One region of the Siminovitchia sp. FSL W7-1587 genome, then DNA from elsewhere that is predicted to be linked to it. Evidence: riboswitches for the same ligand, from Rfam matches in the RefSeq annotation. Region 1 holds a riboswitch; each other region holds the start of a gene.

Region 1 (7,576 bases):
AAGATTTTATTGTAAAAGGGTTTATTTCATAAGCTTTTTAAAAAAGAACAGGATGGCGTAAATCACCCTGTTCTTTGACTTTTAATCATTTATATAAAAGATCCTTGTTTCCCTTGTGACTTTGCCAGCCTTGTTTGCTGCTTCAAAGGTCACAACGTGGAATCTTTCTTTCAAAGCCTCATGTAGCTGCAGTGACATGGTAGAATGTTGCCGATCAAAAACAGGTTTGTAAGGAATACCGTCAACAATAACGCGAAAGCTGCTTTCATCTGCTTTGGCCCCTTTTTCTGCTGTCACTTTTGCAGAAAGAAGCGGTGTTCTCTCCTGGATGATTTCACCCATTTCGTATTCTGGTGTAATGGTAAGCCCTCTCCCAACTTTTGCGGGGTCATGATCGGCAGTTTTTTCTACTACCTTTAACACACGAAGCATATTTTTGCCAAGAATTTTTTCTATGTCTTGCTTCGTATAACCTCTTTTTACTAATTCCTCTGTTAGCTTTGGCAGTTGGGATGAATCTTGGAGGTCTTCCGGCAGAGAAGCACCGTCAAAATCAGATCCAAGACCGACATGATCCACTCCGATTACATTCACGACATGATCAATATGATCAACGATATCTTTTACATAAGCCTGCGAATTGTTGGTCAAAAATACCGGATAAAATACGATATTAATGACTCCGCCATTTTTTTTCAACGCCCGTAATTGATGATCCGAAAGGTTCCGCTGGTGATCTTTTAATGCTTTCACACCCGAATGAGAGGCGATTATAGGCGCTTTGGAAACTTTGATGACATCCCAGAAAGTACTTTCAGCCATATGGGAAACATCAATCAACATCCCTAAGCGGTTCATTTCCCGGGCAACGTCCGACCCGAGTTCTGTTAGTCCTCCTTCGGAGGGCGTTTTGTCCGGATCATTGTATTCCCTGTTGGCTCCTTCACCCAAATCATTGGAATAATTCCATGTAAATCCGATCGCTTTGATACCCAAATCATCATATTGACGCAAAAGTTCGATCGCATTATTCTTATCCATGGAATAAGCGCCCTCTATCGTTGGGACGGCTGCGATGTTGTTATCGCGAACCGCTTTCATGATTTCTTTATACGTTGAAGAAATTTGAAATGTGTCCGGATTGTTTTTCTCCGTCCAATACAATGCATTGATCAGGGCGAGCGTTCTGCTGATACTGCGAGGAGTGTTATTGTAATAGCCGGATGTATATGCCGCAAAAAATGGAACATGGAGGCCTCCTGTCTGAAGCTTTGGTATATCTACCTCAAAAGGTGTATTCTGTCCAATATTCACGCTCGGAAGCCATGTTTCCGGGTCGATGACCTTACTCATTGTATCGCTATGGCCATCAGTAATGATAGAATCAAAATGAATATCGTGCGGTGAATCGGACTTCGCCAAAGCTACGGGAGCCTGAAAGAGGACAAGAAGAACTGTTGCTACGAGGTAAAGCAGCTTTTTTTTCAAAATAAACCCTCCTTTTAAGAATTATTCTACTATTCTAAAATATATATGGGAATAGGACGAAGGATTGGTTTTAGAGCGCCAAAAAAGCCTGGCGGGTCAAAAGGAACCTTTCTAATGATTATTCGTAGAAATAGATAAAGATTCGAAAGGGTGATTGCTTTGCTATGTGGATGTGATCATGGAAAAACAACTGAATTAAAAATAGAAGGAGATATAGGCGCAGATCCGGTATGGTGCCATCATTGTGGGATGAATTTGGAGTTAACAAAGATCCCGATTTCGCAAGAATTGGCCGGGCAACTGTCGGATTGGTGCGCCACTTATGGAGAATGGATTGACTGGGAGAAGGACCGTTTGAAGTGTAATGGTATCGAGCTTGAGGAAGCGCATAATCGAAAAGGGGCTTTATTAACAGAAAAAGTGAAACAGGAAGTCGGTAATGAGTATGTAGTCATATTTTCACCATCAACAAGTGCGCAGCTGTACAAAAGTATCATGGGCGGGCAGCGTGAAACATAAATGGTCGTGAACGATGCTTGAAAGCATAGCCGGCCACGGCTTCCGAATCAGGTTGTCCAGGTGTCATTGCATACATTTTATTCAAATAGTTTCAATAAGTTTATGAAGAATGGATCAGATGAAAATAACGGGGTTTTGAGGAATTGAAAAGAAAGATTCACCGATCGGAAAAAGTGCTTATAACGGGATCGGGTTTCATATTACTTTTTATGATATTTCATGACTGGTTGCCACTCGGGCCACTCAATGATGTTCAAGCAGTTGCCGCGACTCGTTCTACTGGAGAGTTGGTGATCATTACTTTATTCTGGACAGCCCAAATTATGCTGCTTATGGGAATCATATTATGTTTCATCGGCAAAACATATCCTTTTTCTGGGCCAAGTTATGGCTGATGATCCAGCGATCGCTGATCATGGCGGGGGTTCTCCTAGATTGGTGGATTCCTTATTTTTTTGGAATAGGTTCGGCAGATAGAGTAGAAAGCTATCAAGTCATGTTTGGTGAGACACATACTTTTTTGCCTGTTATGAATGGATCGTTCCTAATACCATCCATGTACTTTTTCACTCGACTTTGCTGATTTGTCTTATTTTGACTGTGTAAATCAGCTTTACCAATCAGAATAAATCGGCCATTCAAGCCGCACGCTACATACACAAGCAATAAGCCTTCAGTGCTGGTCCATCCTGTTATTTTGTTCGCGATTGTCAGACCAATGAGGATAGATGTTATTCTTCATTTCAAAAAGTGTTGACTATTTTTGAAATATTGATTATACTCTACACAAGTTAATAATTATTTTCTTATCGAGAGAGATGGAGGGACTGACCCGATGATATCTCAGCAACCAGCAATACGATTGCCCGGTGCTAATTTCAGAAGAATACGGAAGTATTCTAAAGATGAGAATGGATGGAAAAACATGCCCTTCTCTCATCTTTTTTGAGGAAGGGCTTTTTCAATTGAAAAATAGGATTTGGCCTACTAGTCAACTAGCGGCTCTCACTTTAAGGATTCCCTTAGTGAGAGCTTTTTTAATGGGCTAAACCAATATGTAGGAAAAGGGGATAGTTGGTATGGCACTTCATGTTCAAAAGAAAGAAACATATGGCGCAATTAGAGAACAATTAAGTGAAATCATTGATCGTGTTATTCGACCAAATGCTGATCGTCTCGATCGGGAAGGGGCTTTTCCGCTTGAAAATTTAAAAGTGCTGGGCCAAGAGGGTTGGAGCAGTATTTTTCTTCCAAAAGAGCTGGGCGGATTGGAGCTTGATTATGAGGCATTTGGCCTCATTGTTCAAGAAATTGCACAAGCATGTCCATCTACCGCGCTCGTCTATACGATGAACGTTGGAGCGGCCGCTATTATTTATCATTATGGCAACGAAGATCAATGGCATCGTTGGTTGAAGCCATTGCGTAAAGGAAAGTTCGGGACGATTGCCAATAGTGAAAGGGCATCAGGCGGCCAATACTGGCTCAGTCATAGCAGGGCCGAATGTAAGGGGGATGGGTATCTGCTGAATGCGGAAAAATCTTTTGTCACCAGCAGTGGTTATGCTGATTTTTATGTGTTGCTAACGAGGTCTCCTCATGCGGAAGTGTCTTATGACCTTTGTTACTTTATTGTGGATGCGAAACAGGACGGAATTGAAGCGGGTGTGTGGGATGCGCTTGGTGTGCGTGGAAATCATAGTTCTCCCGTTCGTTTTGATCAAATTTTTGTGCATAAACGTGACCGAATCGGTGAAGAAGGCACTGGAAAAACAATAGTCGAGAATAGCCATGTCTATTTATTTGGTTTGGGTGCTGCTTGGGTGGGCACAGCCATTGGCATTTTTCATGAGGCTGCTGCGCATGCGAAAAAATCTTCGGCAAAATATCAAACGATAAGAAATCAGCTTGCCTCGGCAAAGATATTGATCAACAGTTTATCCGCTTGGCAAAAGGATATTGCCGCCCGATTGAATGAATGGATTCAATTAGGCGCACCTCTTCCGAATGAATTACGGACACTGTTGTATCAGTTTAAAGTCCATGCTTCCGAGACGGCCAATCAAGTTGCGCAAATCTCCATGGATGTAGCCGGCGGATTTGGATATAAAAAAGGAACGTTGGAACGTCTATACCGGGATTCGCGTGCGGGCATTGTGATGGGCCCTTCTAACAATCTGGCAAAAGAATTAATCGGCAAGCAAATTGTCGGAGTGGAAACATCCCTTTGGCCTGAATATAACAATCAACAGCAAGGAGAGCGTAGAAAATGACCAGTAAAAAAATGTTATTAAATGCTTTTGTCATGAATTGCCCGGGAAATCAGTCTCCTGGATTGTGGCGGCATCCAGATGATCAATCCCATCGTTATACTGATTTGGAACAGTGGATAGAGTTGGCGAAAACGTTGGAAAAAGCCAAATTTGATGCTGTTTTTATAGCGGATGTGCTCGGTCACTATGATGTCTACGAAGGAACCAGGGATGCGGCGCTTCGGCAAGCCGTGCAATCACCCATCAATGACCCGCTTTTGATTATACCGGCCATGGCATCTGTCACAGAATATCTTGGATTTGGCGTAACCGCTTCGGTGACACATGAGAACCCGTATCCATTTGCCCGCCGGATGTCGACTTTGGATCATTTGACAAAAGGAAGAGTCGGCTGGAATATTGTCACTTCTTATTTGAAGAGTGCTTCATTGAACATTGGCTTGAAGAAACAGATTAAACATGATGAACGCTATGATATTGCCGAGGAATATTTGGAAGTATGTTACAAGTTATGGGAAGGCAGTTGGGAAGATGGTGCTGTTGTAAGGGATAGGGAAAGAAAAATGTTTGTCGATCCAGCCAAGGTTCATGATATTGATCATGATGGCCGTTACTTTCATATACCCGGCGCCCATTTATGTGAACCGTCACCACAGCGAACTCCCGTCATTTATCAGGCAGGCTTATCTCCGAGAGGAAGTGCCTTCGCCGCCAAGCATGCGGAAGGAGTATATATATCAGCTCCCGTCATTTCGATCGCCAAAAAATATGTTAATACGATTCGGAAGCAAGCGGAGCATTATGGAAGAAAAGGTGATGAAATCAAAATATTCAGCTTGTTTACGCCCATTGTTGGCAAAACACAAGTGGAAGCGGAAGCTAAATACAAAGATTATAAAAGTCACATTAGCCGGGAGGGGGCATTGAGTTTATTCAGCGGCTGGACCGGTATAGATCTTTCACAATACGATCCCGACGAACACCTGCAATTCATTGAAAATGACGCAATGCGTTCCAGGGTGGAGATTTTTACGAAAGCGGATCCTGATAAGCAATGGACTATAAATGAAATTGCTGAATTTGTAGGTATTGGCGGAATTGGTCCCGTTGTTGCAGGAACACCGGAAACGATTGCCGATGAGATGGAAAAGTGGGTAAATGAGGCTGGTGTGGATGGCTTTAATATCACATACACCGTCATGCCTGGTTCTTTCGAGGAATTTTCAGAGCTTGTTATACCTGTGTTGCAAGAGCGAGGATTGGTAAAAAAAGAATACGAACAGAAAACATTGCGCGGCCATTTATTTGGCTTTGACCAGTTGGCAAATCATCATCCGGGAAAACAATACTCATGGAAACACTTGTCCACACATCGCTCTTAAGAAAGTTGACTGGACGACTGGAGCCTCTTATGAAAACGAGTAAGAGGCTTTTTCTATTGTGACTTTATTCAATGATGAAGAGGCGGCAAATTGAATGAAACAATAAAGCATATATTTCATGTTTTTTTCTCGCATCATATAGTTGGGGAAAAACAAGAAATCAATATAGGAGCAACTGCTGTAGATTTCAAATAAATTTTACTGTTTAAAAAAGTTGCGCCGATTTGAAAAAGTTACTCATAGATAAAAAAGAAGGGGTTTCGGCTTACCTTATGGAACTAACAGGATAGCAGAGTGAATCTGCGAATAAATGTGGAAATGGTGATGAAAAAAAGCTGGCTCCAAATAGGGAGGAAGGTTAGATAAAAAAATGTTAAATAAATGATAATTTGGTTTATATCATCCACGAGCCCTCCATTTTGAATTTTCCATGTAAAGCCAACTATATATATCCGAGGGAAATGAAATGAGAAATGAACAAGAAATGATGGGGCTTATCATAAACATCGCCAAAGAAGATGAACGTATTCGGGCCGTCTATATGAACGGTTCAAGAACAAATCCGAATGTGCCAAAGGATATTTTCCAGGATTACGATGTTGTTTATGTTGTGACAGAAACAGTATCTTTTGTAAAAGATAAGACATGGGTAAATGCTTTTGGGGATTTAATCATGATGCAAGAACCTGACAAAAATGATTTCGGCGAGGAAATAGATTTTGATTTTACGAGCTCTTACGGATTTTTAATGCTCTTTACAGATGGAAATCGCATAGATCTCCGCATCCAAACAAAAGAAGTTGTATTTGAAGAGTATGGAAAAGATAAGCTCACTCTTCCCTTAATGGATAAAGATCATCTTTTACCGGCAATCCCTTATCCCACTGATATAGATTACCATGTCAAAAAGCCATCCCAAAGTGAATACGATAGTTATACAAACAATTTTTGGTGGTGTTTACAAAACGTTGCAAAAGGAATTTGGCGTGATGAGCTTCCGTATGCAAAGCATATGTTTGAATATACGATAAGAGAATCTTTGGATAAAATGGTTACTTGGTGGATTGGGACACAAGAAGATTTTCAAGTTTCAACAGGTAAATTTGGTACATATTTTAAAATATACCTTCCAGAATCATATTGGGAAATGTACCAAAAAACGTATGCTGATTCTGAATATACAAATATGTGGGAATCAATATTTGTTACTTGTGAATTGTTTAGAATCTTATCTAAAGATGTCGCTAAACACTTTCAATTCACTTATCCAATGAATGATGATAGAAACATGATTCAATATCTTAAACATGTTAGAGATTTACCTTCTGACGCAAAAGAAATATTTTAAGAAAACGGACGCACCCTGTTAATTATGGGGTGCTTACTCAATGAACGGGCGCTTACCATATCTCATGATCCGATTTTTGAGTGCTTGCTCAATATTGAATCGGCGCTTTGTCGACAAGGATGTCAAAAATGCTCACACTTTTTTATAAAGTGAAACATCATTCAGTAGGGCTTTTACTGAATGTTAGTTGAGCGAATCGGGCATGTAGGTGCCGTTTTCTCCCACTTAGACCTTTTGTATTCACTCAAGATTTTGAAGTGGTGTATATGCACCTTACATGCGGGATAAATAAGTAAATGTGTTACAATCATTAGAGCAGAATTGAACAATCTTGTCCTATTTCTCAAACAAGTTATTAGGAATTTGAATCAAACTTACTTCTAAAGCTACAGCTATAAGGAATTGATTTTTTGCGGTAACTGGGTTTTGTCCCATTTCCGGAGGTACAATTCTGGCCGATAAAACGATCTATAGTAGAGATCATGTTTGGGGGGATAATGGTGTCCATCAAAGGTCTTAATCATTTGTTATTTTCTGTTTCTGATCTGGAAAGAGCGATTACGTTT
Region 2 (7,576 bases), 640 kb from region 1:
GTCTATTTCAACGACCCGTTAACAGGAAAGAAAAATAAAAAAGCACCCATAAGAGATTTCGAAAAATCATGGGTGCAAATGGGTAGCCAAGCTCTTACATATTCAGGAGACTAAGATCCTGAAACGGCTGCCTTTTTTTCTTTTTGAAAATCATATTTTTCCTCTACAAACACTCCATGCCATACCATAAAGACAAGTACTGTCCAAATTTTACGGCTATGATCCAACTTGCCGCGGCAATGCTCATCCAGCAAATCCAGTACATACTGTTTGTTGATTAAGTGGCCGGTTTCACTTTGTTTAATGAGATCAACCGCCCAATCATGCATTTCGGCTTTCAGCCAATGCCGGATCGGAACTGGAAATCCAAGCTTCTTCCGGTTAAGTACATGATCCGGCACAATTCCTTCCGCCGCTTTTCTCAATATGTACTTTGTCGTACCCTCGGCTGTTTTTAACGATGTCGGAATCTTCGAAGCGATATCAAACACTGCTTTATCAAGAAAAGGCACCCGTAATTCAAGAGAATGCGCCATCGTCATCCGATCCGCCTTCAGCAAAATATCCCCGCGCATCCATGTATGGATGTCAATATACTGCATCCGGTCAACCGGATCATACCCGGCCGTTTCAGCATACAAAGGCTTTGTTACATCGCGAAAGTCGACGGCTCCGTTGTATTTGACGAGTAAAGACCGCTTTTCTTCCTCAGAGAACATTTTCGCATTCCCAATATATCTCTCCTCCATTGGAGTAACACCGCGTTCGATGAAACTTTTTCCCCTTACACCTTCAGGAAGAGCGCTGGCCAAAGACCTTAACAAAGCTTTTCCGACATCGGGGATTTTATTGAACATCTCCAACGATTGTGGCTCCCTGTAGATGTTGTAACCTCCAAAGAGTTCATCGGCTCCTTCTCCGGATAAAACAACGGTGACGTGCTTTCTCGCTTCACGCGCGACAAAATATAAAGGAACACACGCAGGATCCGCTAACGGGTCATCCATATGCCACATAATTTTGGGAAGCTCGTTCATATATTCTTCAGGAGAAATAACATAGTTGATGTTTTCCACTCCTAGACGATCGGCTGTTTCTTTTGCCACATCAATTTCACTGAATCCGTCCCTTTCAAAACCGACGGAGAATGTTTTAATATTCGGGTGGAATTGTTTGGCAATTGATACAATTAATGATGAATCTATTCCGCCTGACAGGAAAGATCCGACAGGAACATCACTTCTCATATGAATGTTAACCGAGTCGAACAGCACATCCCGGATTTCTTTGATAAACTCTTCCTGCGAACGGTGTCCGACAGGGGAAAAGTTTGCTTTCCAATAACGGGCGATATTCAAGGGCCCTCCAGGCTTTTTTGTAAAATAATGTCCCGGTTCCAGTTTTCGAATGTTTTTCGTCATCGTCTCCGGTTCAGGCACAAACTGGTAAGTCATGTATTGCTGTAATGAATCCAAATGTAACTCACTGGATTCCATCGCAAGCAAAATACTCTTTTTCTCTGAAGCAAAAAATGTCTCCTCATCGTTTTCCAAATAAAAAAATGGTTTGATTCCAAATGGGTCGCGCGCGCCAAACAGCTCCTGCTTTTCTTTGTCCCAAATGACAAAAGCAAACATGCCGCGCAAACGCTCAACCGCTTTTTCCCTTAACTCGCTGAACAGGGCAAGGATGACTTCCGTATCCGATTCCGTTTCAAAGGAAAATCCTTTCTTTACGAGTTCCTCACGCAATTCGACAAAATTGTATATTTCTCCATTAAAGATAATCCAGTAACGGTCATTCTCATATGATAAGGGCTGGCTTCCACTTTCTATATCGATAATACTCAACCGCCTAAATCCGAAACGGATATGTTCATCAGAAAAAAAGCCTTCATCATCCGGACCGCGGTGGACGATTAAATCGTTCATTTGCTTCAACAATTTCTTCTCTGAATCATTTTGTTCTTTTGCTTGTTCATGGATGCAACCGATAAAACCGCACATTGTGTGTCACCTACTCTAATTAAATTCAAGCAATACCTTACTTATATTAACATTATTTTCTCCTCATTTGCAGATATAAACGAATCAAAATTATATTGCCTGGCAAAAAAGAGAGAGACAATATGTGAACGGCCCTCTCGTATGATCCGTTGTTTCAGCAATTAGTCTATTTTTACTCTAAATTCGTTTTGTAATAAGTCCGCTTTTCCTTCCTCATATTCTTTTAACAGTATTTCCACAATTTCCCTCGTTGTTTCCTTTTTCTTGACAGTGGTGATTCCCTGGCCCGCAGACCAAATATCGCGCCATGCTTTCACGTTAACCAAATGCGATAAATCCACCTTTTCGTTCGGCTTTAATGTCTCTGGATCAATCCCTTCCTTGATCAGGCTGGGAATCAGAATATTCGCGTGGACTCCGCTCAAAGCATCTGTATAAAGAATGTCTTCAATGGTGGACTGAAGCACCATGTTTTTATATTCATCATCCGCATTGCTTTCATGTGCAGCCAAAAAACGAGTACCCATATAGGCAAAATCAGCTCCCATTACTCGCGCGGCCAAAACATCCTTCCCCGTAGAAATCGCCCCCGACAAAATAATTGTTCCATCATAAAATTCTTTTACCGCCGCGATAAAAGCAAACGGATTCAGCGTACCACCGTGCCCTCCGGCGCCAGCACATACTAAAATCAATCCATCTACTCCTATATGTGCCGCTTTTTTCGCATGGCTGATATGAGCAACATCCGAATAAACAAGTCCGCCATATCCATGTACAATGTCCAGCACTTCACCGGGATTTCCCAGAGATGTAATCACAATCGGCGGTTGATATGTCCGGATTAGCTCAATATCTTCATCATATCGTTTATTTGCTTTTCTGTGACAAATCAAATTTACAGCCCAAGCCTTTCCCGCCAAGCCTTTATTCACTTCTTCAAGCCACTGCGCGCATACTTCAGCAGGACGAGCATTTAAAAGCGGGAAGGAACCGATGACGCCCGACTTCCCCGCTTCAATAACCATTTTGGGCGTTGATACTAAAAACATCGGCGCTACGATGACAGGAAGTTTAAGCATTTTTTATCACCTTCTTACTTCTTTTTCGCTCTTTCGTTCCCAAATTCGGATACTCACAAGCACATGTTCCATCGGCGAAAAATTCCCTCAATTCAACAAAGGTATGTCTTTTTTTCATCATCATTCCCCCAATGCCAAATATTTCTTACTTAATTAACTATTCTCCCACATCAATAACTGATGTCAATGACACAATTTTTTGGCTCTTTCAGGTAAAAAAATGCGAAGCCGCACTTATGCGGCTCCGCTGCATCAAATTACACAGAAGTTAAGCTGACAAGGGCATCAGCCTTATCGGTCCTCTCCCAAGGCAAGTCGATATCCGCCCGGCCAAAATGGCCGTAAGCAGCCGTTTGCTTGTAAATAGGACGTCGCAAGTCGAGCATCTTAATAATCCCTGCCGGGCGAAGGTCAAAGGTTTTCCGAATCGCTTTTACAAGTGTTTCTTCATCCACTTTTCCGGTGCCAAACGTGTCTACTGAAATGGAAACAGGCTGGGCGACACCAATCGCATACGCGAGCTGCACTTCACATTTATCCGCAACACCCGCTGCCACGATATTTTTCGCCACATATCTTGCGGCATAGGCCGCAGAGCGGTCTACCTTCGTAGGATCCTTTCCGGAAAAGGCGCCGCCTCCATGGCGGGCATAGCCTCCATACGTATCGACGATGATCTTTCTTCCTGTTAACCCCGCATCTCCCTGAGGTCCCCCAATAACAAAGCGTCCCGTGGGATTGATAAAATATTTGGTTTTATCATCCATTAATTCGGGAGGCACGACTGGCTTAATGACATGTTCTATTATATCCTGTTGAATTTGTTCCAAGGTAATTTCTGGATGGTGCTGGGCCGAAATGACAATCGTGTCCACACGAACAGGCTTTCCGTCTTCGTTATACTCAATCGTTACTTGCGTTTTTCCGTCGGGGCGCAAGTACGGAACCACTTCGTTCTTGCGGATTTCAGCCAGCCGCCTTGAAAGTTTGTGAGCTAGCGATATGGGAAGCGGCATCAGCTCTTTCGTCTCATTGCATGCATAGCCGAACATAAGCCCTTGGTCTCCTGCTCCGATCGCTTCGATTTCTTCATTGCTCATTTCTCCTTCTCTTGCTTCAAGGGCGACATCTACCCCCGCAGCAATATCAGGCGATTGCTCATCAATCGAAGTAATGACCGCACATGTCTCGGCATCAAAGCCGTATTTTGCACGTGTATACCCAATGCCTTTCAAAGTGTCGCGAACGATCTTTGGAATATCAACATAAGTAGATGTTGTAATTTCCCCGGCAACTAAAACAAGCCCGGTCGTAACGGATGTTTCACAAGCCACACGGGCATTTGCATCCTCGGCAAGGATGGCATCCAATATGGCATCAGATATTTGATCACAAATTTTATCCGGATGTCCCTCAGTAACGGACTCAGATGTAAATAACCGCCGATTTTTGGACATCAAAGCTCCTCCTTTTAACAATAAAAATAATGGATCCAATAGAAAATGCTTCATATGAAGCATTTTCATGCGAACTTGCCAAATAAAGCAAAAAAACCTTTCCCCACAGTAAATCATTGAGGAAAGGTTTTGTCATCGTGTTCGAGCCTTTCACTCTTATCGTCCAAGGCTTTCGACCTTGCTACAGGTAAGCACCTTTCTATTCGTCAAGCATACTCGCTTGCTCATAGCAGGTTGCCGGGCTTCAAAGGACCTGTTTCCTCCACCATCTCAGGATAAGAGTATCCATTCATTATAAAATCATAACCTAAATGATAAAACGATGTCAACAGGGAACCCTTAATTATATAAAGATCTTGGAAAATCGGGCGATATTTTCATGAAAAAGAGTCTTTTCTGGCTTTTTTTAAAGAAATAGGGTATATAATGAAATGCCAGCCCATGTTCATGAAATCTTCAAAAATAGTATAGACTATTCATTTAAATGTGTTATACTAATTCTCAAGTACCTAAAACTTAAAAATCAAAACAAAGGAAGGGTAAGGAATGAGTTCAATAGGCATCAAAAGCGAATTAACTCAATTAATAAATGGGCAAAACGTTCATTTACAATTATCAGTTCCTCGGCTGGTCGAAAAAGTATTAAACCGCAATGAAGGAATTCTTACTGCATCAGGTGCAGTGCGCGCCGAAACAGGAAAATATACAGGCCGTTCCCCTAAGGATAAGTTTATTGTAGAGGAACCATCTGTAAAAGACAAAATTGAATGGGGTTCCGTTAACCAGCCCATTTCTTCAGATGTATTTGAAAAGCTCTACACGAAGGTGATCAAATATTTACAATCAAGAGATGAAATTTTTGTTTTTAAAGGATTTGCCGGAGCTGATGAAAAGTACCGTTTACCGATCCAAGTCGTGAATGAATATGCCTGGCATAATCTTTTTGCCCATCAGCTGTTTATACGCCCTTCCGCGGAAGAACTTGCAAAACATCAAACTGAATTTACTGTTGTTTCAGCTCCAGGCTTCAAAGCGAACCCTGAAGTTGACGGCACAAAATCAGAAACGTTTATTATCGTGTCATTCGAACGAAAAATTGTTTTAATCGGTGGAACAGAGTATGCGGGAGAGATGAAGAAATCCATCTTCTCTGTCATGAACTATGTTCTCCCGGAAGCGGACATCTTATCGATGCATTGCTCGGCCAACGTTGGAATTGAGGGCGATGTAGCATTGTTCTTCGGATTGTCCGGAACAGGCAAAACGACATTGTCTGCCGATCCAAACCGCCGGTTAATCGGTGATGACGAGCACGGCTGGTCTCCAAACGGAGTCTTTAACGTTGAAGGCGGCTGTTATGCAAAAACGGCAGGCTTATCAGTAGAAAAAGAGCCGCAAATTTATAATGCCATTACATTTGGTTCTGTTTTAGAGAATGTCATTGTTGATCCGGATTCACGCGAACCGCTGTATGATGACACAACGCTGACGGAAAACACAAGAGCGGCCTATCCAATCCAGGCAATCGACAACATCGTTGAACCAAGCATCGCCGGCCATCCTTCTGTTATCGTATTTTTAACTGCCGATGCTTTTGGCGTACTGCCTCCAATCAGCAAGTTAACAAAGGAGCAGGCCATGTACCATTTCTTGAGCGGGTACACGTCCAAGCTCGCTGGAACAGAAAGAGGCGTTACATCACCTGAAGCGACATTCTCGACATGCTTCGGAGCGCCATTCCTACCGCTCCCGGCTGCACGATATGCTGAAATGCTCGGAAAGAAAATTGATGAGCACGGAGTCCAGGTTTTCCTCGTTAATACAGGCTGGACCGGAGGAGAATATGGAGTCGGCAGCAGAATGAATTTAAGCTACACACGCGCCATGGTTCAAGCAGCGCTAAATGGAGAATTAGAAAACGTTGAAACCGTTCAAGATAAAGTATTTGGTCTCTCTATTCCACTCCACGTTCCTGGAGTGCCTGATGAAGTACTTCAACCAAACAAAACCTGGTCTGATGAAAAAGCCTACTATGCGAAAGCCAAAGAATTGGCTGGCAAGTTCGATCAAAACTTCTCCAAGTTTTCACATGTTGATAAACTCATCAAACAACTGGGTGGACCAATAGCTAAATAATGATTGAAAAGTTTGCGGAGGAAAATATGCCTCTGCAAACTTTTTTGCTTTTAAAATGGCGCTTCCTGTTTTCTCACAGTTGACGTTAACTCGCAGAAGTAGTTTATGTGAATAAAGCTGTTTTGGGGAGCTCCGTCAGGGCCCAAGGATGCATAATGTGGAGACCAGCCCATCCTTTCATTGCATCCGGATTTGAAAAAACGCCTCAATAGCCATAAAAAAGAGAGAAAGGAGCTGGATACTGTTCCCTTCTCTCATTTTTGAACCTATACGATTTCGATCATACAATCACTGGCAACAAAGCTCTCGTTGATAAAAAAGCCAAGTTCTTCAGTGAAATCAATATTTGTTTCTTCCTGTAAAATCCGTTTTGTAAACCGGTCCAGCCGAATCTGAATATGTTCATACTCTACAATTGAATCATTTCGACGCGGTTCATCAAAAACAACTCTACATTTGACAGCCATACCGCAGCCCCCCGAAATATCAGCGTCTATCCGGGGATAAATTCCTTCCTCCAACACAAGTTCCCTTAACTCCTTTAAAGCTGTATCCGTTATGTTGATTACCATGACTTCATCCCTCTTCACTGATATTAATTCACATTTCTTAAACACGGTTTCCCCATTATTTTTTGCTTTAACTCTTCTCCCGTCGGGGTAGCGGCCAATCCGCCGAGCGCTGTTTCCTTTAAAGTCCGCGGCATGCTTTTCCCGATATCATACATCGCTCCAATGACCTCATCACACGGAATTCTGCTCTGAATGCCGGCAAGAGCCATTTCCGCCGCTGTAAAAGCAATTGAAGTGCCGATGACATTCCTTTTAATACAAGGCACTTCGACAAGCCCGGCAACCGGATCACACACGAGTCCAAGCAGTGATTTAAGCCCCAT
Region 3 (7,576 bases), 1.6 Mb from region 1:
CTCCAATATGTTCAGGAAAGCCTTTTCCAATTTGTGAATGATCTTTAGATCGGTATCCGGCGGCGCTCCTACCCCGCGATCAATCGAGGCGGTAATATCGTAACCCTCTTCGATAAATGTAGGAACTTCCGGCATCGGTTCGAATGTTTCTTCAGACCCGATGGCAAGAATTTTCATGTCTTCGGTATATTTTAATAAATCGCTGGAATTCGCCAATACAGCGTCCGTATTGCCTCCCAGAAAAGCTTGCATAGATGGGCCCGCCCCGTCAAACGGCACATATTGCAACTCAATCCCTGCCACATCTTGAAGCTGTAAAAAGGCGATATGATGGCCGGAATAGTTGCCTGATCCCGCGACCGTGATCGACCCCGGATTTTCCTTTGCTTTTTGAATAAAGTCATCCAACGAGTCAATCCCGCTGTCTTTACCGATAGTCAACGCGATTGGCGTTGTCTGGAAAATGGCTATAGGCACAATATCCTCTGTTTGATACCCTGTATCTTCATTGGCAAGCGGCTGCAGGATGATATGCGGGATGTTGATGCCTGCGAGAAAATATCCATCCGCCTTTTGATTCACCAACTCACTCCAGCCTACAGAACCACCACCGCCAGGTTTATATTGAATAACAATTTTTTGCTTTAAATATTTCTCCAGAAATGACTGCTGCCGCCGGGCCTCGATATCAGACTGTCCGCCTGGTTCAAACGGGATGCTGTACGTAATGGATTTTTCAGGAAACTGCCCTTTTCCATTTCCGCCACTTGCAGAACAAGACATTAATAACAAAGCGGCGCAAATAAATGAAACAGCAGTTACCCACTTTTTCTTCATGGGGTAAACCTCCCTTGCTCGGATACGGCAAATTCTTAATGATTATATTCAGATTGACGGAAGATGATTCGAACTTTATGGAGATGAAAAAGATCAAAGCGCCATACATGAGCTCCTCGGGAACAATCCATTATCTTCCAACCCACAACCCCATAAGGTTTTTTTCGGTTTAACCCCAAAAAGATTATTGTTTTAATGTTGTTATCTTAACTTCTTATTCTATAGATTCCCCTGGATTACCATAAACAAAGAGTCTGAGACACAACTCAATCAGCTGATGAAAAAACGAACAATAAAGTGAAACTTCATTCAGTAGGGCTCCTACTGAATGTTAGTTGAACCAATCGGGCATTTAGGTGCCGTTTTCTCCCACTTAGGGCTTTTGTATTCACTCAAGATTTTGAAGTGGGAGCCTTACGGCACCTTACATGCGGGATAAATTATCCCAGGTATAATACGCAAGCTTTTAGCGTAGTCAAAATAGGTAGACTCCTGCGGGAATAGCTCGAGCTGAAGATCCCGCAGGAAAGCGATCTTTGCTTTCCGAGGAAGCTGAAGCCGTGCCCGCGGAAAGCGAAATATGTTGACGTAGCGATGTTAGGGATTTTTTACACAAATAAACCGAACAATTCATTTATAATTGTTCGGTTTTTGCTATTTCGTATTTGCTTATGTCCCAGCCCCTACAATATACATATGTGGTTAGACATCTCGTCCTTTACGTTCAAAAAAAAACAACCTCTTGAAAAATGTCGTTAGGTTTTACACCTGATGTAAAGCTCGGTGATACTAGTACATATTTAAAAAAGCTAAAAATATTTCCGTAAATGTTTTTTGTTTAAAATTATGTATAATCTTATTAAAAGGAGATGATCATAATGATAAAGTACAGACGTTTTTTATATCTCAGCTTTATCGTTTCTATAAGCATAGTCTTAATCTCTCCTTCTCAAGGAAAATCGTATGGACTTCCTTTTAACTGGGTAATACATCATGGACCTAATAAATTAACTACTACATTCCTCCTTTTTTCTCCTAAGAATTTATCAACTACTGAATTTATCCCCTCTGCATTTTTATTAAATGTGTTTATTATCTATTTCTTAATAATTGGAGTATATAAATTTTTGACAAAGATAAATAAAAATCGTCAAACAAATTAATTTTATAAATTTGCTCTTTCATTGCGTTCCAAAAACTTCTCCTTAAAAACTAAAGAGTCCAATAATTCAAAACCCAAGAATGTTGATTTTAAAGCTTGGGTTTTACTTTTTGATTTTCAGTTTCCATGAAAAATTTGTTGACATTTTTTCTAACTAAGGATAATATCTATGTAACAATTGAATTTGAAATTCTCTTATAAAGAGCGGCGGAGGGACTGGCCCTGTGAAGCCCGGCAACCATTCTTGTTTGACGAAACAAGAACAGGTGCTAAATCCTGCAAAATACTGTTGTATTTTGAAAGATAAGAGAGGTAAACCGATTTACTTACAATGTATATCCATGCCTCTCATTTTGGGAGGCATTTTTCATTTTGAAGAAAAAACCTCCCCGTATGTGATTTTCAACATACGCCTTAAATGCAGACTAAATATATAAAGAAAAGAGGAAATGACATGCACAAATGGTTATTAACTAGTTTCGTTGTGTTGCTAGCACTTACCCTTGCCGCATGCGGTGGAGGAAAAAGCAGTGAAAAAGAAACTGTAAATAAAGAATCAACATCTGAAGGTCTTCTCAGCGACGGCAAATTGACAGTCGGCGTAACGGCCGGACCGCACGAGCAAATTGTGGAAAAAGTAAAAGAGCTTGCAGCAAAAGAAGATTTGGAAATAGAAGTAAAAGTTTTCACCGACTATGTCATGCCGAATATCGCTTTGGACGAAAAAGAGCTTGATCTCAACGTATTTCAGACGATACCTTATTTAGATCAATTTAAAAAGGACAGAAACCTGGATCTTGTAAATGTGGGCGAAACAGTAACGTTCCCGATGGGTATTTATTCTTCCAAAGTAAAAGATGTGCAAAAACTGCAAAAAGGGGCAAAGCTCGGTTTGCCTAACGATCCTACAAACGGCGGCCGCGCTCTCGTTTTATTCGAAAAAGCCGAATTGATTACACTAAAAGAAGGCTCGGGAAACACGCCAACTGTCAAAGATATCGAAGAAAACAAAAACAACTTTGAATTTGTGGAATTGGAAGCATCCCAAATTCCCCGTCAGTTGGAAGAACTGGATGCGGCGGCGATTAATACCAATTATGCGATCGAACATGGATTCAAACCTGGAAAAGATGCTATCTTTATCGAATCGAAAGATTCTCCATGGGTAAATATTGTTACGGCAAGAGCCGAGTCCAAAGACGACGAAGCGATTCAAAAGTTTTTGGATGTGTACCGCTCTGATGAAACAAAACAATTTATTGATGAAACATTTGAAGGATCTGTCATTCCTTCCTGGTAAGGAATGAAGGGGGCCACCCGTCCCCGAATATTCTTCCAGCCATTACGGGTTTGAAAATAAAGCATGAAGGAGCAAATACACATGATCGAATTGGCGGGAATTTCAAAGACATTTAAAGGCAAGCAAGGCTCTATTCACGCATTAAAGAATGTGTCACTTTCAGTGAAAAAGGGTGAAATATACGGTGTCATTGGATACAGCGGCGCAGGAAAAAGCACGCTCATCCGTTGCGTCAATTTATTGGAAAAACCGGATACGGGTTCTGTAAAAGTAAAAGGGATCGATTTAACAAAGCTGTCTACCAAAAAACTTCGCGAAGCCCGCAGTAACATCGGAATGATTTTTCAAGGCTTTAATTTGTTAAAGACGGCTACTGTTTATGAAAATATCGCCCTGCCGCTGAAACTTGCCGGATTCAGCAAAAAGGAAGTGGAAGAGCGGGTCAAGAAATATATAAAAATCGTTGGACTCGACGAAAAGCATCATGCCTACCCGGCCGAACTGTCCGGCGGGCAAAAACAACGGGTAGCCATTGCCCGTGCGTTGGCTTTCGAGCCCGAAGTCCTTTTAAGTGACGAAGCGACAAGCGCATTGGACCCTGATACAACGGAGGCCATTCTGGAATTGCTGTTAAAAATCAATAAAGAGCTCGGCATCACGATTTTGTTGATTACGCATGAAATGAACGTCATCCAACGAATTTGCGACCGTGTGGCCGTCATGGAAAAAGGGGAAGTAATCGAGGAAGGAAAAACGAAAGACCTCTTTACTTCACCGCAACATCCGACGACGAAGCGGTTTGTCAGCAATCTGTTTACACATAAAATACCAAACGACATGCTGGAAAAATTAAATGAAAGCGGCCAAGTCGTTACTCTCTCTTTCTTCGGGGAATCAAGCGGCGAACCAGCGTTGGCCACTGTTACAAAGAAGTTTGATATATATCCAAACATTCTATCAGGCAGCATTACACATTTAAAAGAAGATACCTTTGGCCAGCTTGTCGTTCATATGAAAGGTGATCCGGCCGAAATTCATAAAGCCATTCGGTATTTGGAACAAGATCAGGTTCATGTGGAAGGTGTGAAGATTAGTGACGAAAATAAACGAGTTTCTTGACAACTGGGGCGCTGATATTTGGGAAGCCATCATCCAAACCTTCCAAATGGTCGGAATCTCTTTAGGAATATCCATTTTAATTGGCTTGCCTTTGGGAATCATGCTTGTTTTGACCCGTCCGGGAAAAGCTCTCGGCAATAAATTTGTTTTTGGTGTTTTAAACGTATTGATTAATATTATCCGTTCAGTTCCATTTATTATTTTGTTGTTCTTTATTTTGCCTTTTACAAAATTCATTGTCGGAGTAACGATTGGTGTAAAAGGGGTGATCGTGCCGCTCGTTATTTATACAGCGCCCTATATCGCCCGCTTAATGGAAACCGCCCTCTTAGAGGTGGACCGCGGAGTGATTGAAGCATACGAAGCGATGGGGATGAAAACAAGGCATATCGTATGGCACGTGCTTGTAAGGGAGTCCCGCTCATCCATCATTCTTGGTTTAACCATTGCCACCATCTCCTTAATCGGAGCAACGGCCATGGCGGGACTTGTCGGCGGCGGCGGTCTTGGCGACCTTGCTTACCGCTACGGACACCTCCGTTACGAAGTCGATGTGATGTATGTAACAGTCATCTTGCTCATCATCCTTGTGCAAGGGCTACAGTCGCTTGGCAACCGCTTGGCAGCCAAATTGAAAAAAGACTAATCAACCATCAAAAAAAGAAAAGAGGAATGGCAATATGAAAAAGTGGCTCTTATCCAGTTTACTCCTCATACTGATCGCCGCCCTTACAGCTTGCGGAGGCGGCGACAAAGAAAACGCGGGAGATAAAGACGAAAAAGCGAAAGACCTGCTCAGTGACGGAAAGCTGACTGTAGGTGTCACCGCAGGTGAACATGAGGAAATCATGGAAAAAGTAAAAGAACTGGCCGCAGATAAAGACCTGGAAATTGATATAAAAACTTTTTCCGACTATCTCATTGTGAACGAAGCACTGGCACAAGGAGATCTTGATCTGAACGTATTCCAACATGAACCTTATATGAACAAACAAAAAGAAGATCGCAACTACGATATCGTCAACGTCGGAAATACGATTACGACCCCGATGGGTGTATATTCCAATAAAGTGAAAGATCTCGGCGAACTGAAAAAAGGCGCAAAGCTGGGATTGCCCAGCGACCCGACCAATGGCGGCCGCTCCCTCCTATTATTTGAAAAAGCCGGACTGATCAAACTGAAGAAAGGCGCTGGCGATACACCATCCGTCAAGGACATTGAAGAAAACAAAAAGGATTATGAATTTGTAGAATTGGAAGCCGCGCAAATTCCACACCAATTGGATGATTTGGATGCGGCGGCCATCAATTCCAACTACGCGATTGAAAGTGGACTCGTTCCAACAGAAGACGCCATCTTTATGGAAGAAAAAGATTCCCCGTGGGTGAATATTGTTGCCGCCAGAGCGGAAAGTAAAGATGACCCTGCGATTAAGCAATTTTTGGAAGTATACCAGTCAGAAGAAGTCAAACAATTTATTGATGAAACATATAAGGGTGCCGTTATTCCCGGATGGTAATTGGGAAGGTACCGAACTAACCGGAAAGGCGGATGTAGCACAAATAGGGCTGCCCCCGCCTTTTTGCCATGTTGATAGAGAATAGATCACCAAATACGACGAAAATTGACTTACCTAACTTCTATGTTACGATAGGCTTAATATGTACTTTTTATAAAAGGGTGGGAAGAGAATGCCGCAAATAGTACCAACGGGAAAGCCTATTTATTCATTTAGCAAAGAACACGAACCCGTTATAAAGGTGGACTCGGGAACCAGGTTGGTAGTTGAAGCTTACGACTGCTTTGAAAATCAAATCCAGTCCGATCATACAACGATGAACAGTATTGATTGGAACCGAATTAATCCCGCAACTGGCCCCATTTACGTAGAATCGGCCAAGCCGGGAGATGTATTGGCTGTAACGATTCACAGTATTGAAATTGGGGAAAGTGGCGTGCTTGCTACTGGACCAAATTTGGGTGTCATGGGCCATCGAATCGATGAATTTACCGTGAAAATCACTCCAATCGAAGACAACTATGCCATTTTTAATGAAAAAGTGAAAATCCCGCTTAATAAAATGATTGGTGTGATAGGTGTTGCTCCTGAGGACGATGCCGTGCCTTGCGGCACACCGGGAAGCCATGGCGGAAACCTGGATACACTTCTCATTGCAGAGGGAGCGACCATCTATTTCCCTATTTTTCACGAAGGGGCTTTGTTTGGCCTGGGAGATATGCATGCAGCAATGGGAGACGGAGAAATTGGTGTATCCGGTATCGAAGTTCCGGGAAAAGCGGATATAACCTTACAAGTATTCAAAGGAAAAAGCTTGAAGCACCCCGTGGTTAAAAATTCAGATGGTCTGAGTCAATTAGTATCAGCCAAGACATTGGACGAAGCCGCCAAAACGGCCGTGGAAGAAATGGTCGATCTGCTCCTTCCCCATACAGACCTTGAACTGAGCGAAATGACGATGCTATTAAGCGCGATTGGACATACTCAAATCTCGCAGATTGTTGACCCTTTGTTAACGGCTAGGTTCTTTGTACCCCAATGGTTTTTAGATACGTATAACATAAAGATATTTGGTTAAAAATCCCGTATAGAAAAACAAAGGAGTTGTCCATTAAGTCGATTTTTTCGGCCATTGGGCGCTTCTTTTTTTATTTAAAAACGTTGTGAAGGACCTCGCCTGTATCCTTTTTAAACAGTGGCGATTGGACATGTGTGTGGCAGCATACCAAGAAATTAGACGAGACACTGATTGTTCCTGAAGCAAAGTAGATGTTCATCATTACATTTTGCTAAAATCGGTAACCTGTTTTGTTTTTTTTGGCAGAGTTAAAGGTTTTAACCGGACTTTATCCGGACGTCGTTAAGCGTATAGAAAAAGATGAGGCCTCATAGTTTTTTGGTTAATTTGTTAATAGCAAATTGAAAAGCAAAAAAAGGAATGCGAGTATTGGTGCTGAATGGATCATTGATGAAAAAAGCATAACCAAATGTGATAGCTGTAACGATAAATAAAAGAACGTGCCATAATTGGTTTTTTTGAAGGTGGTTGATATTTAGCAAAGTTAAATATCGAGTTTACAAACCATAAATATGAATTTGCAATGAGGAGTTCAGAAAATATATTGGAAAATAATGGGA
Region 4 (7,576 bases), 1.3 Mb from region 1:
GCAGGGCACACAATATCGCCTTGACATCCCTCTCGAACTTTACGATTCCGGGAGATACGGCGCCATCTTCCCATTATTGGACTGAGGACATCATCCAGCCGGAAGTAACGATGGACCACGGGATTATTCAAGTGCAAACTGGTCCCGGGATCGGCTTTGCTGTCGACCGTGAAAAATTGGATCGGGTTACCATCCATAAAGAACGGATTTCAACAGCTGAAACGGCACACCCAATACCGTAAAAAAAGAGCTTGCAGAGAAAATCGCTTCTTTCTCTACAAGCTTTTTTATAGGGCTCCTCTTCGTTCCAGAAAACTGGGCACAATCAAAAGCCGAATGAGGCTGTCGAGGACTTTCTCACCCCCGCAATCGGTTTAACTAATTTGCTTTTTCATCCAATTGCAGCTCAGACCTTTTCACAAGCAGGTAGTGATGAACTGGCGCATCTTCATGGCGAATGAGTGACACAGCCGTGTATCCAGCATTAAAAAGCTGTCGGAAGATCGATCTTGTCTTCATTCGCCAATCTATGGCGAGCCCCATGTCTTCTTTTTTCATTTGTTGGAAAAATGCAGGCACGGGAACTACTATTTGTTCGGCGGAAAAAGGAAGGTCCAAATTTCCCAGTCGCGGTAAACCTCCCTCACCTTCCTGATACGGCACCTGAAAAGCGTTACTCTTATCTACTTTAAAAGAAGACGGCTTTTCTACGTGATCACTATTGATCCACCACTCTACTTTGAATCGGTCTGTCGGCAAGCCATTGTTCAGCTCGTCTTTCCCCTCGCCATATGAATTGACGATATAAGTATTGCAGACTGAGCGAAGTTTGGTCAAATTCAAATAGGCGTTTCGGCTTTCAAGCGGATCATAAGTCCATGTGAGCATGTCATAGCCCAACTTTCTTGCTTCAGACTTCTGCCTTTCTTTCAACTGATAGCCGATCCCTTTTACCCGATAATCAGGATGGATGCCAAGCGCATGAGAGCATAAATAAACCTTTCCATTCAAGAATCCCGGAAAACTGTAGCTGAAACCAACAAGTTTCTCGTCATGAAAGGCACCTACGATGAGGCCCCCATTTCTTATGGCCGTAACCGTTTGGTGAACAGGAATGGCATCCCACTTCCATACCAATTCTTCCAATTCTTTTACAAGAGCCATTTCCTCCACACTTTGTAGTGTTTTAATGAGTACTTCCGAACTCAATGCTTGAATCCTCCCTCCAATGTCTTCAATATCGCGTAAGCTAAAACTTCTATACCTGAAAGCATGGCCTCACGATTAAACGTCATTTCCGGATGATGAAGACCAGGTGCAAGCCCGCACCCGAGCCCTAGCATGGTTCCTTTAAGCTGTGGCTTTTTTAATGTGTAAAAGTGAAAATCTTCCCCTCCGGATGTAACAATGGGCTCTTCCAATCTGTCCTCTCCGAGTGCTGCAACAATCGCCTTTCTCATCATACGAATGGCATCATGATTCGCTTTCGCAGCCGCGATATGCGCTTTCGTCTCCAACTGAATGTTAACGTTGTGAAGCTTTTCAAGTGATGCGACGATATGTTCAATTTTTGTGGCCAATTGCTCAAGTACTTCATTTGTCTGCGCTCTTACATCCAAACTGAAGGATGCGTTGCCAGGGATAATATTACTCGCTGCGCCGCCTGCCTGGAATTTGGTCATTTTTGCCGAATAGGGAACCATCGGGTCAAGATGAATGCCTTGGATTTGCTGCACGATGGATGCGCCAATTTCAATGGAATTCGCTCCTAGATGGGGCCTTGCTGCATGAACATCGTCCCCTTTGATCTCACCTGATAAAAACATCCCGGCGCCATGAAGGATCGCAGGTGCCGCATAACCATCTTCCAGTTCCTGGATAGGTCGCAAATGAACACCATATAAATAATCTACATCATCGAGCACTTTTTTCTCCAACATTTTTAAAGCGCCTGTTCCTTTTTCTTCTGCCGGTTGAAAAATAAATTTCAGCTTGGCATTTTCGGGAAATCCCACTTTTTTGAGCAACAACATCGTTCCAATTGCCATCGTCATATGGGCATCGTGACCACATGAATGATTTGCTTGAAATTTTCCATTGACTTCCTGCCATAAAGCATCTATATCCGTACGCAAAGCAACGCACCGCTCTCCTGCTCCAACTTCAGCTACAAGACCGGTGCAAGTGCCATCATCAAATGTTTGAACGGCAAATCCTTCTTTGACTAAAAAATCCCGGATATATTCAGTCGTTTTATATTCTTTCCAGCTTACCTCCGGATGGTTGTGAAAATGGTCAAACAACGAGTAAACCGTTGGTTTTAAAGCCTCAATGTATTTCTTCATTACATTCTCTCCCGCATATTGATGTGTCCATTATACCACTGCCTTTTGACAATGTACCATATTCGCCCACTTCCAAAAATGAACTTGACATTATCTATCCCATGCTTTACATTCTTAAATAATAGGGAAATACAAGTAAATGAAATAGCGTTCTCTTATCAAGAGTAGCTGAGGGACTGGCCCAATGAAGCTCGGCAACCATCTATTAAAAATAGAAAGGTGCTAAATCCTGCAAAACATGAATGTGTTTTGAAAGATAAGAGAGGAACCAGTTATGATGAGTATATGACTAAGCCTCTCTTTCTTTTTTTTAAGAAGAGAGGCTTTTTTGTTTCTTGATATTCCCCAAAAAACTGGGGGGAAGAAAATGAAAAACATTAGAATATTGTTACTAGGATTACTATTGGCTGTTATTGTTTCCGGATGTGGAAACAATGCGACGGGAACAAAGACGGAAGAAGAAAAGCTTATTGTGGGCGCTACAGCCGGCCCCCATGAGCAAATTATGGAAAAGGTTAAAGAAGTGGCGAAAAAAGACGGATTGGACATTGAGTTAAAGATTTTTTCTGATTATATCCTGCCAAACAAAACATTGGCTGACGGTGAACTGGATGCGAACAGCTATCAGCACCAGCCCTTCTTGGATCAGTTTAATAAAGACCACGATACCGATTTGGTATCTGTAGGCAAAACGATTTTAAATCCAATGGGGGTTTATTCGGAAGACTATCAAAGTATTGATGACCTTCCAAAGGGAGCCAAGTTTGGACTACCCAACGATCCGACAAACGGTTCCCGGGCGCTGTTTATTTTGGAAAAAGCCGGCCACATTCAACTGGCTAATGATGCGAAAGAGACAGCATCACTGAAAGACATAAAAGAAAACCCGAAAAACCTTGAATTTATCGAGCTTGATGCCGCACAAATTCCCAAGCAGCTCAGCGAGGTCGACGCGGCAGCGATCAATACAAACTTTGCCATCGACGCCGGCCTTTACCCAAAAGAAGACGCCATCCTTCTGGAATCAACGGACTCGCCCTATACAAATGTCATTGCTGTAAGGGACGAAAATAAAGATGACGCTGTAGTGAAAAAGCTTGTGAAAGCTTACCAATCTGATGAGGTGAAAACATTCATCGAAGAAGAGTTCCGCGGCTCTATCATCGTAAGCTGGGAGTAAGAGTGAAACGATTAATCAACCGGAGGTTTCAAATGACAAATCCTTTATACGTAGAAAGAAATAAAGATATTGCCATTCTCGTTTTGAATCGCCCTGAGAAAAAAAACGCCATTACGCTCAAGATGTTTCGCAAGCTGTCTTCTATTTTGGATGAACTGGAAAAGGACCCCGCCATTAGAGTTTTAATCGTCCGCGGCGTTGATAAAACAGCCTTCTCCGCCGGAGCGGACATTACCGAATTTCTTGATGTCCGCTACCAGGCCGAAAAAGCAAAAGCCTATAATAAAGCCGCGCTAGAAGCGATTGAAAAGTTGTACCGATTTTCCCGGCCAACGATCGCCCTTATACAAAGGCTTGCGATTGGCGGTGGACTGGAACTGGCCAATTCATGCGATTTCCGCTTTTCATCTGCTGACGGAACATTCGGCATTACAGCCGCCAATATCGGGATTATCTATAATGTAAAAAGCACGAAGCGGCTTATGAATCTAATTGGGGTAACTAAGACAAAAGAATTGCTTTATACGGCAAAATTAATCGGGGCGGAAGAAGCGCGCGACATCGGTTTGATCGATTATGTGTATGCTTCTGACGAACTGGAGGAACAATGCATCCAGTTTGCTCGTAACATTTCCGAAAAATCTTTGGTGGCCAATTCAGGAATAAAACAGGTGATCCACAAGATCATAGACGGAGCCACCGATGAAGATGAAGAATTGGCAAAATCCATTCTCGATTCGTTCAGCTCCGAAGATTACGAGGAAGGCATTCAGGCGTTTTTAGAGAAGCGCCGTCCGAACTTTAACAGAGTTAGAAACAGGTGAAAACGACATGAATCAAGCATTACAAGGCATGAAAGTGATTGATCTGTCACAAGTATTGGCCGGACCATACTGCACGATGGTGCTCGGCGATATGGGAGCAGATGTCATTAAAATCGAAAAATATCCAAATGGCGATGATACGCGGGCCATGGGACCGTTTCACAACAATGAAAGCCATATGTATATGATGGTCAATCGCAATAAACGCGGCATGTGCCTGAACGTCAAAAAGGAAGAAGGCCGAGACATTTTATATGAATTAGTCAAAAAAGCAGATGTTTTCGTAGAAAACTTTCGCCCGGGGGTAGCGAAGAAGCTCGGGATCGACTACGACACCTTAAAAGAATTAAATCCCGCGCTCATATATTGCTCCATATCGGGATATGGCCAAACCGGTCCTTATCGAAATAAAGGCGGGTTCGATATTATGGCGCAAGGATTGTCCGGTCTCATGGAAATGACAGGCGAACAAGGCGGAAAGCCAGTCAAAGTCGGAATTGCCATTCACGACTTGGCTGCCGCCCAAACAGCCATTCAATCCATTTTGACATCCTACATTTACCGGTTGAAAACCGGAAAAGGGCAGTATATTGATGTGTCTCTTGTTGACTCGGGGCTTGCCTGGACGGTATGGGAAGCAGCAGCTTATTTTGGCAGCGGACAAGTAGCGGGAAAAACCGGAACAGCCCACCGTGCCGCCGCACCCTATCAAGGCTTTAAAACAAAGGATGGCTTCATTTTAATCGGGGCCGCCAATCAAAAGTTATGGGAAACATTTTGTTTGCATGTCGTCGATCGGCCAAATTGGATGGAAGATCCGCGTTATTTGACAAACAGCCTGCGCACGCTTCATCTCAAAGAACTTGAAAAAGATATTGAAGAAACATTATCAAAGCGCGATTCCGTGTATTGGCTGGAGCTTTTAGAACAACACGGAATTCCTTGCGGTCCGATTTATACTTACAATCAGACCTTGAGTGACCCCCATATTCTAGAACGGGAAATGATACTGGAATATGTACATCCGGCTGCCGGGGCGGTCAAAACATTGGGCTTTCCTGCCAAATTTTCAGAAACACCCGGAGAACTGACAAAACCTGCTCCCCTTCTTGGACAGCATAATGAGGAGGTCTTATTGGAAACAGGTTATTCCAGTGGAGACTATAAGAGACTAAAGCAAGAAAGTGTTTTGAATTAGTTAAAAAAATTTGGGGTATGCCATACTTTTGCAAAGCACGAGTTTAATCATCAATATCCGGCCTAAACGTTTCCTAGAAATCACGAAAAAGAGTCTGGGCCACAACAAAATCAGCCGAGTAAAAAACGAACCATAAAGTGAAACTTCATTCAGTAGGAGTTTTCTTCCATCTCCTACTGAATGTTAGTTGAACCAATCGGGCTTTTAGGTGCCGTTTTCTCACACTTGGACCTTTTGTATTCACTCAAAATTTTGAAGTGGGAGGCTTACGGCACCTTACATGCGGGATAAAGTGAAACTTCATTTCTTGGTATGCCTTTTCCAAGAAATGTTAGTTGAACCAATCGGGCTTTTAGATGCCGTTTTCTTACACTTAGACCTTTTGGTATCAACTCATGTCTTGAAGTGGTGTATATGGCACCTTACATGCGGGATCAATTGTCCTGATGTATAATATGCAAGCTTTTAGCGTAGTCAAAATAGGTAGACTCCTGCGGGAATCGCTCGAGCTGAAGATCCCGCAGGAAAGCGATCTTTGCTTTCCGAGGAAGCTGAAGAGACCTGCGGAAAGCGAAATATGTTGACGTAGCGATGATAGGGATTTTTTTTACACAAATAAACCGAACAATTATAAATAAAATGTTCGGTTTTTGCTACTTCGTATTTGCTTATGTCGCAGCCTTTAACTGCTTTCCAAACATTAGATCGTCACAATCACCATCGTGATAAACAAAATCGCAATATAATTAACAGAAACAACAAAGTTGGCACGAGCCCATTTCACATCATCTTTTACAAAAAAGCCCCGGATCGCAAGTACCAGCCAGACGAGGTTTAGTAAAGTCGCAATCACAATAAAGGTGGTCCCGAGCGACACCAGAAAAAACGGCAGAGGCAACAAGCAGGCTACATACACAAAAATTTGTCGCTTTGTCATTTCAAAGCCCCGGATCACCGGGAGCATGGCAACGCCTGCCGCTTTGTATTCGTCATACCTCTTCATCGCGATCGCGAATGTATGAGGCATTTGCCAAATAAACAGAATCATAAATAAAACGATTGGGATAATATGCATGGCAGAATCAATTGCTCCCCATCCAATCAACGGTGTGACTGCTCCTGAGATGCTTCCGATCACCGTGTTAAATGTATATTTTCGCTTTGTCCACATCGTGTACATGACGACATACGTAAACCACCCGATAAAAGCGTAAAGGACAGCCTCCATCGTTGTAAAAAACAAAAGAAGAAATCCCAGGACGCTTAATGCGATACCCAACCCCAACGCCATTTTTAATGAAATATTGCCTGTCACTGTCGGTCGCACTTGGGTTCTGGCCATGACTCTGTCTATATCGGCCTCATACCAGTTATTAAGGACGAGCGCCCCGGCCATGACTAGTGTGCTTCCAATGATTATCAAGAAAAATAAATTGGGATCAATGACTGTATTTGTAAAGTGGGCGGCGAGCCAAAAACCCGTAAAGACAGGCAGTACATTGGCTATTAACACAACCCCTTTAAAAAGAGCAATTACATCAGCTAAAAAAGAAGTGATTTGAAGCTGATTTCCAAAAGATGCATGCTCTGCACCTGTCTTCTGTTGACTCATTTTCTATCGTCCCCTTAACAATGATCAGATCGTAATATTCTCCCTCCATTATAATATGATTTTCGTCTAAAACCTACATATCGGGGAATTTTCACTAATTGTTAATAACTACAGCCCTTTATTCAGAAAAAAAGCCTGAACCCGCTGTTGCTTCGGGATCAGACCGTTATGCCGCTGTTGAAAATCATTATGGAGCCGCTTTGGGGTTTTCAATTGAAGAAGAAATACGGTCTTTTTTGTGTAAAGTAAACGCTGCGACTGAAGCATTTAATTTCGTCGCCAAATTGGTCAAGTTATTTGCCGTTGATGCCGTTTCTTCACTGCTGGCAGCCGTTTCTTCGGTTGTGGCCGAAATGGTTTCTATATAAGAAAGGACTTCTGAAGATTGTGCGGCTTGCTCTTCGCTTGCACTCGCAA

The links. Region 1 has a riboswitch for S-adenosylmethionine ahead of NST31_RS19370 (acyl-CoA dehydrogenase family protein). Riboswitches for the same ligand answer to the same signal wherever they lie in the genome.
Region 2: linked by a shared signal. The riboswitch ahead of metK (methionine adenosyltransferase) and the one ahead of NST31_RS19370 (acyl-CoA dehydrogenase family protein) in region 1 are both predicted to bind S-adenosylmethionine.
Region 3: linked by a shared signal. The riboswitch ahead of NST31_RS12125 (MetQ/NlpA family ABC transporter substrate-binding protein) and the one ahead of NST31_RS19370 (acyl-CoA dehydrogenase family protein) in region 1 are both predicted to bind S-adenosylmethionine.
Region 4: linked by a shared signal. The riboswitch ahead of NST31_RS13485 (MetQ/NlpA family ABC transporter substrate-binding protein) and the one ahead of NST31_RS19370 (acyl-CoA dehydrogenase family protein) in region 1 are both predicted to bind S-adenosylmethionine.

What each region holds. Positions count from the first base shown of each region.
Region 1 is NZ_CP150169.1:4,134,358-4,141,933, forward strand. Features, by position in the region: gene NST31_RS19350 (DUF3147 family protein) at 1-32, shown strand, start outside; gene NST31_RS19355 (dipeptidase) at 82-1,488, opposite strand; gene NST31_RS19360 (hypothetical protein) at 1,639-2,007, shown strand; gene NST31_RS19365 (hypothetical protein) at 2,151-2,402, shown strand; SAM riboswitch class I at 2,811-2,919, shown strand; gene NST31_RS19370 (acyl-CoA dehydrogenase family protein) at 3,087-4,280, shown strand; gene NST31_RS19375 (LLM class flavin-dependent oxidoreductase) at 4,277-5,662, shown strand; gene NST31_RS19380 (aminoglycoside 6-adenylyltransferase) at 6,129-7,010, shown strand; gene fosM (FosM family fosfomycin resistance protein) at 7,511-7,576, shown strand, end outside.
Region 2 is NZ_CP150169.1:3,498,307-3,505,882, reverse strand. Features, by position in the region: gene NST31_RS16570 (C39 family peptidase) at 1-114, shown strand, start outside; gene asnB (asparagine synthase (glutamine-hydrolyzing)) at 111-2,006, opposite strand; gene NST31_RS16560 (nitronate monooxygenase) at 2,168-3,088, opposite strand; gene metK (methionine adenosyltransferase) at 3,346-4,545, opposite strand; SAM riboswitch class I at 4,699-4,827, opposite strand; gene pckA (phosphoenolpyruvate carboxykinase (ATP)) at 5,092-6,681, shown strand; gene NST31_RS16545 (iron-sulfur cluster biosynthesis family protein) at 6,948-7,253, opposite strand; gene sdaAA (L-serine ammonia-lyase, iron-sulfur-dependent, subunit alpha) at 7,277-7,576, opposite strand, start outside.
Region 3 is NZ_CP150169.1:2,570,477-2,578,052, reverse strand. Features, by position in the region: gene NST31_RS12130 (tripartite tricarboxylate transporter substrate binding protein) at 1-837, opposite strand, end outside; SAM riboswitch class I at 2,192-2,309, shown strand; gene NST31_RS12125 (MetQ/NlpA family ABC transporter substrate-binding protein) at 2,454-3,299, shown strand; gene NST31_RS12120 (methionine ABC transporter ATP-binding protein) at 3,381-4,418, shown strand; gene NST31_RS12115 (methionine ABC transporter permease) at 4,402-5,064, shown strand; gene NST31_RS12110 (MetQ/NlpA family ABC transporter substrate-binding protein) at 5,099-5,938, shown strand; gene NST31_RS12105 (acetamidase/formamidase family protein) at 6,111-7,016, shown strand.
Region 4 is NZ_CP150169.1:2,873,606-2,881,181, reverse strand. Features, by position in the region: gene menC (o-succinylbenzoate synthase) at 1-242, shown strand, start outside; gene NST31_RS13495 (GNAT family N-acetyltransferase) at 379-1,209, opposite strand; gene NST31_RS13490 (M20 peptidase aminoacylase family protein) at 1,206-2,345, opposite strand; SAM riboswitch class I at 2,498-2,608, shown strand; gene NST31_RS13485 (MetQ/NlpA family ABC transporter substrate-binding protein) at 2,713-3,525, shown strand; gene NST31_RS13480 (enoyl-CoA hydratase/isomerase family protein) at 3,558-4,349, shown strand; gene NST31_RS13475 (CoA transferase) at 4,357-5,547, shown strand; gene cyoE (heme o synthase) at 6,248-7,159, opposite strand; gene NST31_RS13465 (methyl-accepting chemotaxis protein) at 7,347-7,576, opposite strand, start outside.